4 regions of the Anoxybacillus sp. LAT27 genome follow, and region 1 is predicted to be linked to each of the others. Evidence: predicted binding sites of a transcription regulator. Region 1 holds the regulator's gene; each other region holds the start of a gene.

Region 1 (3,188 bases):
AACAATATTGGTATGTCATCATTACATATATCGCCATGCAGCTATCGAGCTTAGTCGGCGTCCCTTTACTTGCACATAGCGGCTTTGTCAACGCATCAAATAAAGAAATAGCTTTTTCGATCGCTTCTGGTTATTGGGCTGTTATTAGTTTCTCGATTGCTCTTTTTCTCGTTCTTTATTTTATGAAAGAAGATATGAAATACTCATATGATCGCCATCAATCATCGATTGGCATGTCAGTCTTTTGGGCGATTGGGGGGTTTTTGCTCGCTCTTTTCGCCCAAGGTATTGCAGCAAACATCGAAGTACACCTCTTTGGGGTCGAAATGGGGTCCGAGAACACGAGACGGATCGTTGAAATGGTCAAACTTACACCAGCTCTTATGCTCGTCACTTCAATCGTTGGTCCAGTTTTAGAAGAAATCATCTTTCGAAAAATTATTTTCGGAACGCTGTATCAAAAATATAACTTTTTCTTATCAGCCATCATCAGCTCGCTTTTATTTGCGGTTGTTCATTTAGAGTTCGAACATTTGCTTCTTTATGCAACGATGGGATTTGTATTTGCTTTCTTATATGTCAAAACAAAGCGTATTATCGTACCTATTGCAGCACATGTACTGATGAACACCTTTGTCGTTGCAATTCAAACATTATTTGCTGAAGAAATCGAAAGCATTATGCGTGAGGCAGAACGAATGCAATTCGTAATTTGGAGGCTGTTTTCATGAAGTCTGAACCGTTGTTTTATTTTCTCACAGGCATTTTATTTACTTATTTTGCTGTCCATACCGCCGATGATGGTATTTGGGACATCACAACGATGCTATTTATTTTAATTGCTACATTTGATTTCGGCGCAGGAATTCGTTCTTTACGAAAAAAAACCTCCCGCTCGTAAACGGGAGGTTTACTCATTTCCGTAATGTTTTAAAAAGTAAACGAGTGACTGCAATTCGACCGCTAAATCAATATGGTGAACACGAATATGTTCTGGCACATGCAAGCGAGCTGGCGTAAAGTTTAAAATCCCTTTAATGCCTTTTTGAACAAGTCGGTCAGTAATCGGCTGGGCAACTTGAGCAGGAACGGTTAAAATCGCTACCGTAATCCCTCCAAGCTTTTCTTCCAATTCATCTAAATGATAAACCGGAACCCCTCCGACTTTTGTTCCCACTTTATCCGGATCAACATCGAACGCCATTACGATTTTCGTATTGTTATTTTTACTAAAATTGTAGTTCAAAAATGCTGTCCCTAAATTACCGACGCCAAATAACGCTACTTCTGTCGTTTCATCTTGGTCTAACGTTTTGCGGAAAAACGACAGCAAATAATTCACATTATATCCGTATCCTTTTTTTCCAAGCGCACCAAAGTATGAAAAATCACGGCGAATCGTTGCTGAATCGACTTTTACAGCTTCGCTTAACTCCGCTGAAGATACACGTTGCTTGCCTGATGCATGCAAGTTTTTCAAAAAACGATAGTACAACGGTAGTCGCTTTGCGGTCGCCTGCGGAATTTTTGGTTGTTCATTATTCACGAGTCAATCCCCCACATTTCCTTTCACAAATAGTTAGCGCTTTCATTTTTCTCTCCTATACGTCTAAAAAATTCTCCCCACTTCTAAACTATACACTATTTTTTTCATTCTGTCTTTCCTTTGTACCCTTTATTATTATTTTTGTCAAATTTGTTATTCACACACTAGTGTTGCCGAATATCAAGAAAGTACGTTACACTATCAAAAGAAGATTGAGGTGAGAAAGAATGATCATTTTACAAGTAAATCAACTATCCAAATCATATGGAGCGGAACAAGTTTTATCAGACATTAAGCTTGAAATACAAGAAAAAGACCGTATTGCGTTAGTTGGAAGAAATGGCGCGGGAAAATCGACATTATTAAAAATCATTGCCGGACAGTTGTCATACGACACAGGCGAAATCATTAAACCGAAACACGTAACGATCGGTTATTTAGATCAATATACAGGGTTGCAAGCGCATCGTTCCATTTGGGAAGAAATGCTCGATGTGTTTGCCCCGCTACAACAAATGGAAAAACAATTACGCGAACTAGAACAACAAATGAGTTTACATGATGCTGACTATGAGCGCCTACTTGAGCAATATGATCGTTTACAAACAGAATTCAAAGAAAAAGGTGGCTATCAGTATGAAGCAGATATTCGTTCGGTTCTTCATGGTCTCCGCTTCTCACAGTACGATTATACGACAAAAGTATCTACATTAAGCGGCGGACAGCGGACGAGGCTAGCGCTCGGTAAACTGCTCCTTACAAGACCAGATTTGCTCATTTTAGACGAACCGACAAACCATTTAGATATGGAAACGTTGCAATGGCTTGAACAATATTTAAAAAATTACGATGGGGCCATTCTTATCGTCTCCCACGATCGCTATTTTCTTGACCAAATCGTGACACAAGTGTATGAACTATCACGCACAAAAATAAAAAAATATGTCGGAAACTATACAAGCTACTTACAACAACGTGCTGAACAATTCGAACAACAACTAAAATTGTATGAAAAACAACAAGAGGAAATTACAAAATTAAAAGATTTTATTCAACGCAACATCGCTCGTGCATCAACAACGAAGCGAGCACAAAGCCGTAGAAAACAATTAGAAAAAATGAATATCATCGACAAGCCACTCGGTGATGAAAAATCGGCATCGTTTCGTTTCGAAATCGAACGACCAAGCGGAAACGACGTGCTGACAGCTAACAACTTAGCAATCGGTTACGATCACATCATCGCAACAAACCTTTCATTCCGTATCACTCGCGGAGATAGTATTGCGCTAATTGGGCCCAATGGAATTGGAAAATCAACTCTTTTAAAAACGATCATCAAACAACTCCATCAGAAACAAGGAGAAATACGCTACGGAACAAACGTACAAATTGGCTATTATGATCAAGAACAAGCACAATTAACATCAAACAAACGAGTGATCGACGAACTGTGGGACGAAGATCGATTAAGAACAGAGAAAGAAATTCGGACCATTCTCGGCAACTTTTTATTTTCTGGTGACGACGTATTGAAGCCTGTTCAGACGTTAAGCGGTGGAGAAAAAGCGCGACTCGCTCTCGCTAAACTCATGATGAAGAAAGCAAACGTATTAGTTTTAGATGAGCCGACAAACCATTT
Region 2 (3,188 bases), on a different contig from region 1:
GTGTTTGACTATTCAGGGGAACGTTTTCGAATGTTTGATGGGCAAGGAGTTGCATTGACGAAAGAAGAAATGATCTCGTTGCATGTGCTCACATCTCTTTTATTTAGCGAAACGAAAAAAGTAGCCGTTCCTGCTTGGGCACCGTCTGCGTTACACACATTAGCAGAACGGTTATATGGAGATATTGTTTATGTAAAAGATACGAGACGAGATTTTTTGCTTGCACATCATCATGAGCCGTTTCATTTTTATTTCGATGGATTGTATGCATGTGTACAACTATTGCATTTGTTAGCGATTGAACGTTGTTCGCTTCGTACCATTGTGTCGTCTATTCCAACTATTCATTTATCATGCCGTGATGTTCATTGCCCATGGGATGAACGGGCGGCTGTTATGCGTAAATTGTTAGAAGAATCGTATGACAAGCATGTAGATTTTACAGATGGCATGAAAGTATATCATGAAGATGGAGCATGGACACTCATTTTACCGAAAGTAGATGAACCGACGTTAACGATTTATTCACAAGCAGCAAATGCTCAAAAAGCAAAAGAATATACGAAATACTATATAAAGAAAATTCGGCAATATCAAAACGTATAAAATTCATATGGAAATTGTTTAAGAAAAATGATATGATGGAAAGGTGTGATTACAATACTTTTGTTTGGAGGGAAAGAACGATGCGTGTAAATATTACGTTAGCATGCACAGAATGCGGCGAACGCAACTATATTTCAACAAAAAATAAGCGCAACAATCCGGAGCGCCTCGAATTGAAAAAATATTGCCCACGAGACAAAAAAGCAACAGTTCATCGTGAAACGAAGTAAGCAGTAGGATTTTTTTCCTGCTGCTTATTTTTTTATGAAAGAGGGGGAAGGATAATGAATAAGAAACAATTGCGGCAACAAATAAAACAACGTCTCTTACATATGACAAAAGAAGAACGCAAGAAAAAGGAGAACATCATTCACGATATATTATTTCACCAACATCTTTGGCAAACGGCACAAGTGGTCGGTATTACGATCTCACGACAAATCGAAATCGATACAAAATGTATCATTGAACGAGCATGGCAAGAAGGGAAAAAAGTTGCCATTCCAAAATGCGATGTAACAACAAAACAAATGACATTTCGTGAAATTCGTTCGTTTCAAGAAACGGAACGCTCTTTTTTCGATTTATATGAACCGATTGTGGAAGAAACGAGAGAAGTGCAAAAACATGAAATCGAGCTCCTATTTGTTCCAGGTCTTGCTTTTGTTCGTAAAGGATATCGCCTTGGCTATGGTGGGGGATATTATGATCGATATTTAGTTGATTTTCCAAACGATACAATTTCCCTTGCATATGATTGTCAAATCGTCTCTACGTTGCCGGTTGAACAGCACGACATCCCTGTCCAAATGATTATTACAAACGAAGGAATTGTTGTTTGTGAAAACGAATAATAAAACAGCATAAGCGCTTTCATATTGTACAGGAGAAAAAATTAACAAAATGTTAATAATTCATGCCTTATAAACTTTGTGAAACAGTGTACAATGTAAGTGTGAAACAGATAAACAACGCACAGATTGTAAAATGATATAAACGAAAGGTGGAAGAAAGATGTCAAATAAAGTGAATCGTGTTGTTTTAGTTGGAACAGGTTTTGTCGGTTCAAGTTATGCGTTTGCGCTTTTAAACCAAGGAGTGACAGAAGAGCTCGTTTTGATTGATATTAATAAAGAAAAATCGGAAGGGGATGCGATGGACTTAAATCACGGCATGCCGTTTGCGCCATCCCCAACGAAAATTTGGTTTGGCAATTACGAAGATTGCAAAGATGCCGATCTCGTTGTGTTAACTGCGGGAGCGAATCAAAAACCGGGAGAAACGCGATTAGATTTGGTTGAGAAAAACACGAAAATTTTCAAAAACATTATCGATCAAGTGATGGCAAGCGGATTTAACGGTATTTTTCTCGTCGCCACAAACCCGGTTGACATTTTAACATACGCTACATGGAAGTTTTCAGGATTGCCAAAAGAGCGCGTGATCGGTTCAGGAACGATTTTAGACACAGCTCGCTTCCGCTATTTGTTAGGTGAATATTTCGATGTGGATACGCGCAACGTACATGCTTATATTATTGGGGAACATGGTGATACGGAGTTGCCTGTTTGGAGCCATGCATTCATCGGTTGCCGTCCAATTGCCGATATAATGAAAGAAAAGCCACAATATAAACAAGAAGATTTAGATAACATTTTTGTGAATGTACGCGATGCAGCGTATCAAATTATTGAGCGAAAAGGTGCAACATATTACGGCATTGCCATGGGACTTGTTCGTTTAACAAAAGCGATTTTACAAAATGAAAACAGCGTTCTTACTGTTTCAGCTTACTTAGAAGGCCAATATGGCCAAAATGATATGTACATTGGCGTACCAGCGATCGTAAATCGCAACGGTATTCGTGAAGTTGTTGAACTGCAATTGAACGAAGAGGAAAAAGAAAAATTTACTCATTCTGCAACTGTATTAAAAGATGTGATGAAGCGCGTTGGATTGCAATAGGTTGTCTCATGATGAGGCAACCTTTTTTATAAATTTAACGTGAAAAGGGAACGGTAAGCATGAGGAGGGTGATCATCTTGAATGGAAAAACGTTGATCGTTACCATCATTGCAGGGATCGTTCTTTATCAGTTTCGCTATCGGTTATTGAATGAAATATTGAAACGAGAAGCGGTTCAAAAACGAGTGGTACAATGGGGAATGTCCGTTCCGTTTATTCGCCAGCGCCTTGTTCCTACATTATTTTTACAAAAGTACAAATAGTTGCGCTTTGTAAGAGAGTGTGATAAAAGAAGGGTATGATAGCGAAGGGAGAGGGAAGGTTGGGCATTCGCTTCGATTTTGTATATTGGCAAATGATGTTTCAATTGTTACAGATGAACTATGAAATCGTTTATTTGTCACCTGATGAGCGGGAGGTTTGGTTGCAATCTACGAGGGAACGAAAAGCGCCGCTTGTACGCCTTGTTCGTACTGATATGGATTGGGGTGTGTCATTAAAAAATGATATGAATCGGGGGCTAGTCGCTGTTGATGAATGGCGCAAGCGACAATTTCGCCGCCAACTGCAAGTCATCAACATTTATGTCATGATGTATCCCCCTGTTGACGATTGGG
Region 3 (3,188 bases), on a different contig from region 1:
GGACCAAACAACATTGCTAAAACCGTTCCGCTATTTCCCGCGCCTGCAATTCCCATCGCCAAACCTTGATGTTCTTTCGGATACCAACGGCTTGCTAAAGGAAGAGCGACAGCAAAACTAGCTCCTGCTACTCCTAATAACAATCCAAGCGCATAAATTTGTGTCAATGTATCAGCAAACAACCAACCCCATAAAAGAGGAATGGATGTCAAAACCATTCCGATCATTCCCATTTTCTTACCACCGAATCGGTCTGCTAATAGTCCCATTGGAATACGAAGCAACGCTCCTCCTAATACAGGGATTCCTACCATCATTCCTTTTTGTGCAGGGGTCAATCTTAAATCTTCCACAATAAACGTTCCTGTTGCCCCAAGAATCACCCAGATCATAAAACTAATATCAAAGTACAAAAAAGACGAAAGAAGTGTTGGTAAATGACCAACTCGAAGAAATTGTTTTAATCGTTCCATCTTTATTCCCCCTCGCTTTATCGTTTGACAATTTTATCGTAAAAAAATTTATCGATCGCAACTGTTATATTGTTCACAATTTTTGTTATGTTCACAAAACTTTCATACGTTCTTTCATATGAATAAAATGTTTGTAGAAAAAAGACAAGTTCCCAATTTACACAAATAAGGAACTTATCGCCTGTATGGATGAATAGAAAAAAGCCGGCTATTCGCCGACCTTTTCTTTTTGACGCCATGCTTTTGGGATGTAGATGCAGTACGGTTCGCTTGCTAAGTAGTCGCCTGTAACCGCATATGCTCTTGAACGCGATCCACCACAAACGTAACGAAATTCACATACGCCACATTTTCCTTTATATCCGTCTGGATTTCTTAACTGTTTGAAAATTGGAGAATGGCGATAAATATGGGATAACGGTTGTTCACGTACATTCCCTGCTTTTACAGGCAATAGTCCACTTGGATATACGTCACCAATATGCGAAATAAATACAAAACCGTTTCCATCGTTTACTCCTTTTGGGGCACGCCCTAGTCCGTCTACTTGTCCAGTTAATCCTTTCATTAGCACATCTTCATAACGAATGTCACCGTGAATTTGACGTTCTCGCATTTTTTGTTGTAAAACAACGCGGCGATAATGCTGTCCTGCTGTTGTTTTTATATCAAACGGTACACGTTTGCTCGTTTCGTAAAGCCAGCGAAACACTTTTTCATGCTCAACAGGCGAAATCATATCTGTCGCTTTTCCCCTGCCCGTCGGTACAAGAAAAAATACGCTCCAAAGCACGCAGCCGAGCTTTTCAACAAGTTGCACCATCTCGTCAAGCACATGAACGTTATAACGAGAGATGACTGTATTTATTTGAATGGGAATGTCGAGTTCGTGTAAATATTGAATCGCTTTCATTGTTAAGTCGAACGAGCCAGATGTTCCACGAAAGTGATCGTGAATATCCGCATTCGGACCATCTAAGCTAAATGCCCAACGAGCAAGGCCTACTTCTTTTGCTTTTCGGATCGCTTCTTTTGTCACGTTTGGTGTTGCACTTGGGGTCATCGATACACGAAGTCCTTTATCAATCGCATATTTAGCAATATCGTACACATCTGGACGCATAAGCGGATCTCCACCTGTAAACACGAGAAGAGGCTGATCCATTTCATAAATATCATCAATTAATCGCTTCCCTTCTTCAAACGTTAATTCACGCGGATCGCGATGATACTGTGCTTCGGCCCGACAATGAAGACAATTGAGCTGACACGCCCTAGTTAACTCCCATATAACAATAAATGGATTTTGTTGAAAATCACGCATATTTCATCCCTCCGATTCGCTCACTACTTCTCATTGTACAAGAAGGAATATTTATATCATGTGACATTGATCACAAAAAATCACATCCATTTATCTTGTCACTGTTCTGACAAATATGCACATTCTTGCTTTTCTTATATAAAACAGATAGTATATACGATATAAGGTATACAAGGAGGTGGAATATATGGCGAAAGTGCAAATTAAAGTGATGGATAACGGTTCATTTCGTGTGACCGGAGATGTTGAATTAATTGATATGGAAGGAAACAAGTTTGAAACGAAAGAAACATTTTCTCTCTGTCGTTGCGGGCTCTCACAAAATATGCCGTTTTGTGATGCAGCCCATAAAGGAAAATTTGAATCGGTCGTTCGCGCGCCAAAAAACGAATAAAGCCCGGCTTTTATTCCGGGCTTTTTACTTTGTTAGCGCTCCATAAGCGACATGCGCGGATTCAATATTTGATTCGAGCTTTTTAATTGAAAACATCCTGCCCCATCGACAACATCAATCGTCATTCGTTCATCAAAGAAAATGAGCCGATGTTTTTCCATCCAAATCGGCATATCGTTTGTTTCAATCGCTACATCATGTTCGTCTAATTGCTCGACAAGCAGTAACATAGGCACTCCATTTACAGCACAACCACAATCATCTGTATCATATGTAAGCTTGACGTGCTTGTTTCCACGAACACGACGAAGTTGTTCGATCGCTCGTTCCGTGATCGTAATTTTCACCATTTACACCTCGCTTACTTTTTTAAAAACGCTTGTTTTCCGACTTTTTCGATAAGCGCCGGGAACAATTGATACAATCGACTTCCTATATGCATCCAAAACGGCAAGTTCACTTCGCGCGTCGGAGTAAGCATCACATCAACGATGCGCTTTGCGACAAATTCAGGGCGAAGCATCCATCGTTTCACGTTTTTCACATATTCTCCGGACGTATCAGCAACAGTAAAAAAGTTTGTTTCAATAGGTCCAGGGTTGATAGCCGTCACATAAATGCCGTACATGGACGCTTCCATTCGCAAGCTATTTGTAAATCCAAGGACAGCATGTTTTGTTGCAGCATATACGCTCGATTTCGGTGTCGCCATTTTTCCTGCTTGGGATGCGACATTAATAATGTGTCCCGATCGTTTTTTCATCATATGTGTGTACACTTTTTTTGTACACGCGATCAATCCGAGCACATTGACATCAAACATTTGCTTCGCTTCTGAGAGATCGATATGCTCGACATACCGAAACACACCGAACCCCGCATTATTGACGAGAATATCGATATCGACAGACGCAAGTAATCGATCAAATACAACATCTACTTCCTCTTGGTTACTGACATCTAACTGTTCATATAAGCAAGGAATGCCGTACGTTTG
Region 4 (3,188 bases), on a different contig from region 1:
CCACCCGTGGAACGGATTAGAAACAAAAGATTTTTTATATAAAATCGGCGCATGGGGAAAAATACGAGACACAAACAAAGAGGGACTCACACTCGCAGGACTTCTTATGTTTAGCGAAGAGCGAATGATTACAGAAGTTTTACCACAATACTTTTTAGAGTATCGTGAATATGGAGATGATGAGCTGCATTGGTCAAACCGTTTTACTTCACAGGACGGAACATGGTCGGGAAATATTTATGATTTTTATTTTAAAGTGATGCACGAGGTCAACGACGTATCACAAGTTGAAAAAGACGCTGTCCATGAAGCGTTAATGAATGCAATCGTCCATGCTGATTATAGCGGTGATGGAGGGATTATTGTTGAACGGCAGCGATCATGTATGCAAATGTCTAACCCTGGTTTGTTTGGTATTCCTTTAGAACAAGCAAATAGTGGTGGAGTCAGCTATTTGCGCAATCCAAATATGTTTAAAATGTTTATTTACATTCAGTTTTGTAAACGTGCTGGAGTCGGTTTAAAAACGATGGAGACAATTTACTCACAACAATTTGCTGTTGAGCAATATGATTTTCAAAAACGAACGGTTGTTACATTGCCTATTGTGTCCTTCCCAGAAAGACACGACTATATAAATGAGATCGAGGCATTGAGTGATTGGATGGACGATGCACCATTACCAGACTCCATAAATAAAGACAACAACTCCTATAATAACGACCAAAACTCCTTAAATAATGAGTTTGAGTCCGTAAATAACGACCCAAACTCCTTAAATATTGAAATAAACCCCGTAAATAAAGTGCTTGACTCCATAAATAAAAAGGATAGCTCCGTAAATAAAGATGATAACTCCGTAAACATCTCATTCAACTCCGTAAATAAATTGGATGAGGAAGAAGAAAGAAATGTCGATCAGGAGCTATGGAGTATTGCTGAAATTGCGCGTAAGAAAAAAAGACTTGCACCGGCTAAGATGGAAGAAGTCATTTTGGAGTTATGTGCCCGTCGACCATTAATGTTAAAACAGTTATCCCATTTACTAGATCGAACGCCAGACGGATTGCGCAATAATTATTTAGGAAAGCTATTAGCGGAAGGGAAAATGCGCTTAAAGTATCCAGATCAACCAAATCATCCAAAACAAGCATATATAACGAATAAGTAATATTCATGATTTGTTCAATATTTCACAATTTAAATTAGGGAAAAGAATGTTACAATGATGGTAACAAAAGAAAAGTTGAGGTGACAGCTGATGCTTATATGCGAATGGAGAAACTTTTCCACAGATGCGGAAACATATACATTGGAGCTATTCGAAGAAATGATTGGTGATGAATTTGAAGCAATGATGTTTGAAGATGATCAAGAAATTCCTTCTTATATATGGACAGTAAATTATGTCGTCATTGTTAAGCGGAATACACGCATGTACAACGATATTTCTTTTACAAAAATTCCACGCAATCCAGTATGTGAGTAACCGTCTTCTTCGTGAGAAGCGGTTCTCTTATACAATATACTTGCTCAATATTTCACAAAGTTGACACACACGAACCTTGTTACTTTCGTTATAATGATAATGTGAAAACAATCACATTTTTATTTTCAACTAACTTGTGAATATTTTCACAAGAACAATATAGGAGGGGCTTATATGGCTATCGATGAAAAAGTATTAGACCAAAAGAAAGAAGTTACGAAAATGATTGATACGCTTGTAGCCAATGCGCAAAAAGCGTTAAAAGCGTTTCGTGACTATGATCAAGAGACGATCGATCATATCGTCAAGCAAATGGCGTTAGCTGGGCTTGATAAACATATGTATTTAGCGAAGTTAGCGATCGAAGAAACAAAACGCGGTGTATATGAAGATAAAATCATTAAAAATATTTTTGCGACAGAATATATTTACCATAACATTAAATACGATAAAACAGTTGGCGTCATTCGCGAAAATGAACAAGAAGGTATTATTGAAATTGCTGAGCCTGTTGGCGTCATCGCTGGAGTTACACCAGTAACAAACCCGACATCAACAACGATGTTTAAAGCACTGATTTCAATTAAAACGCGCAACCCAATCATTTTTGCGTTCCACCCATCTGCGCAAAAATGTAGCAGTGAAGCAGCACGTATTTTGCGCGATGCAGCCATTGCAGCTGGCGCTCCAGAACATTGTATTCAATGGATCGAAACCCCTTCTGTCGAAGCGACTCAACAATTGATGCACCATCCTGGTGTTTCGCTTATTCTTGCGACAGGTGGAGCAGGCATGGTGAAAGCGGCATATAGCTCAGGAAAACCAGCGTTAGGGGTCGGACCTGGTAACGTACCTTGTTATATTGAAAAAACAGCAAACATTAAACGTGCGGTGAACGATCTCATTTTGTCCAAAACGTTTGATAACGGGATGATTTGTGCATCGGAGCAAGCGGTCATTATTGATAAAGAGATTTATGATGCGGTGAAAAACGAAATGATCGCAAACAAGTGCTATTTCTTAAATGAAGAAGAAAAGAAAAAAGTTGAAAAGCTTGTCATCAATGAAAATACGTGTGCAGTCAATCCGAATATCGTCGGTAAACCAGCGTATGAAATCGCAAAAATGGCAGGCATCGATGTACCAGTTGATACAAAAATTCTCGTAGCCGAGTTAAAAAGCGTCGGTCCTCAAGAACCGCTTTCTCGTGAGAAGCTAAGTCCGGTATTGGCTTGTTATAAGGTGAATAGCACAGAAGAAGGATTAAAACGAGCAGAAGAAATGCTTGAATTCGGTGGACTTGGCCACTCGGCTGTCATTCATTCAGAAAATCAAGAAGTCATTCTTGAATTCGGTAAGCGAATGAAAGCAGGACGAATCATTTCGAACGCGCCATCTTCACAAGGAGCGATCGGGGACATTTATAACGCATACATTCCGTCGTTGACGCTCGGTTGCGGTACGTTTGGAGGCAACTCCGTTTCGACAAACGTTGGTGCGACACATTTAATTAACATTAAAAAATTAGCGAGAAGGAATGTAAACATGCAGTGGTTTAAAGTTCCACCAAAAATTTATTTTGAAAAACATGCGACACAATATTTAGCGAAAATGCCAAACATCTCACGTGCCTTTATCGTTACAGACCCAGGTATGGTGAAGCTCGGCTATGTCGATAAAGTGTTATACTATTTGCGTA

Evidence for each region. The regulator Rex, encoded in region 1, represses fermentation and respiration genes when NADH is low (regulators of the CRP and FNR family bind a similar motif). The targets are predictions, from matches to a motif close to TTGTGAAATATTTCACAA.
Region 2: LD028_RS15000 (L-lactate dehydrogenase) is a predicted target of Rex. The motif match lies at 1,537-1,554, and genes of this name have one in related genera.
Region 3: LD028_RS14505 (TIGR04053 family radical SAM/SPASM domain-containing protein) is a predicted target of Rex. The motif match lies at 1,856-1,873, and genes of this name have one in related genera.
Region 4: adhE (bifunctional acetaldehyde-CoA/alcohol dehydrogenase) is a predicted target of Rex. The motif match lies at 1,624-1,641, and genes of this name have one in related genera.

What each region holds. Positions count from the first base shown of each region.
Region 1 is NZ_JAIWYK010000082.1:3,887-7,074, reverse strand. It holds gene LD028_RS08460 (CPBP family intramembrane glutamic endopeptidase) at 1-731, shown strand, start outside; gene LD028_RS08455 (YdiK family protein) at 728-901, shown strand; gene LD028_RS08450 (redox-sensing transcriptional repressor Rex) at 911-1,546, opposite strand; gene LD028_RS08445 (ABC-F family ATP-binding cassette domain-containing protein) at 1,774-3,188, shown strand, end outside.
Region 2 is NZ_JAIWYK010000440.1:184,954-188,141, reverse strand. It holds gene LD028_RS15015 (sugar phosphate nucleotidyltransferase) at 1-606, shown strand, start outside; gene rpmG (50S ribosomal protein L33) at 687-836, shown strand; gene LD028_RS15005 (5-formyltetrahydrofolate cyclo-ligase) at 891-1,460, shown strand; gene LD028_RS15000 (L-lactate dehydrogenase) at 1,621-2,571, shown strand; gene LD028_RS14995 (hypothetical protein) at 2,649-2,834, shown strand; gene LD028_RS14990 (rhomboid family intramembrane serine protease) at 2,870-3,188, shown strand, end outside.
Region 3 is NZ_JAIWYK010000440.1:95,551-98,738, forward strand. It holds gene LD028_RS14500 (nitrate/nitrite transporter) at 1-473, opposite strand, end outside; gene LD028_RS14505 (TIGR04053 family radical SAM/SPASM domain-containing protein) at 682-1,797, opposite strand; gene LD028_RS14510 (CDGSH iron-sulfur domain-containing protein) at 1,985-2,191, shown strand; gene LD028_RS14515 (iron-sulfur cluster biosynthesis family protein) at 2,224-2,541, opposite strand; gene LD028_RS14520 (SDR family NAD(P)-dependent oxidoreductase) at 2,553-3,188, opposite strand, start outside.
Region 4 is NZ_JAIWYK010000421.1:116,486-119,673, reverse strand. It holds gene LD028_RS10685 (transcriptional regulator) at 1-1,171, shown strand, start outside; gene LD028_RS10680 (hypothetical protein) at 1,262-1,489, shown strand; gene adhE (bifunctional acetaldehyde-CoA/alcohol dehydrogenase) at 1,664-3,188, shown strand, end outside.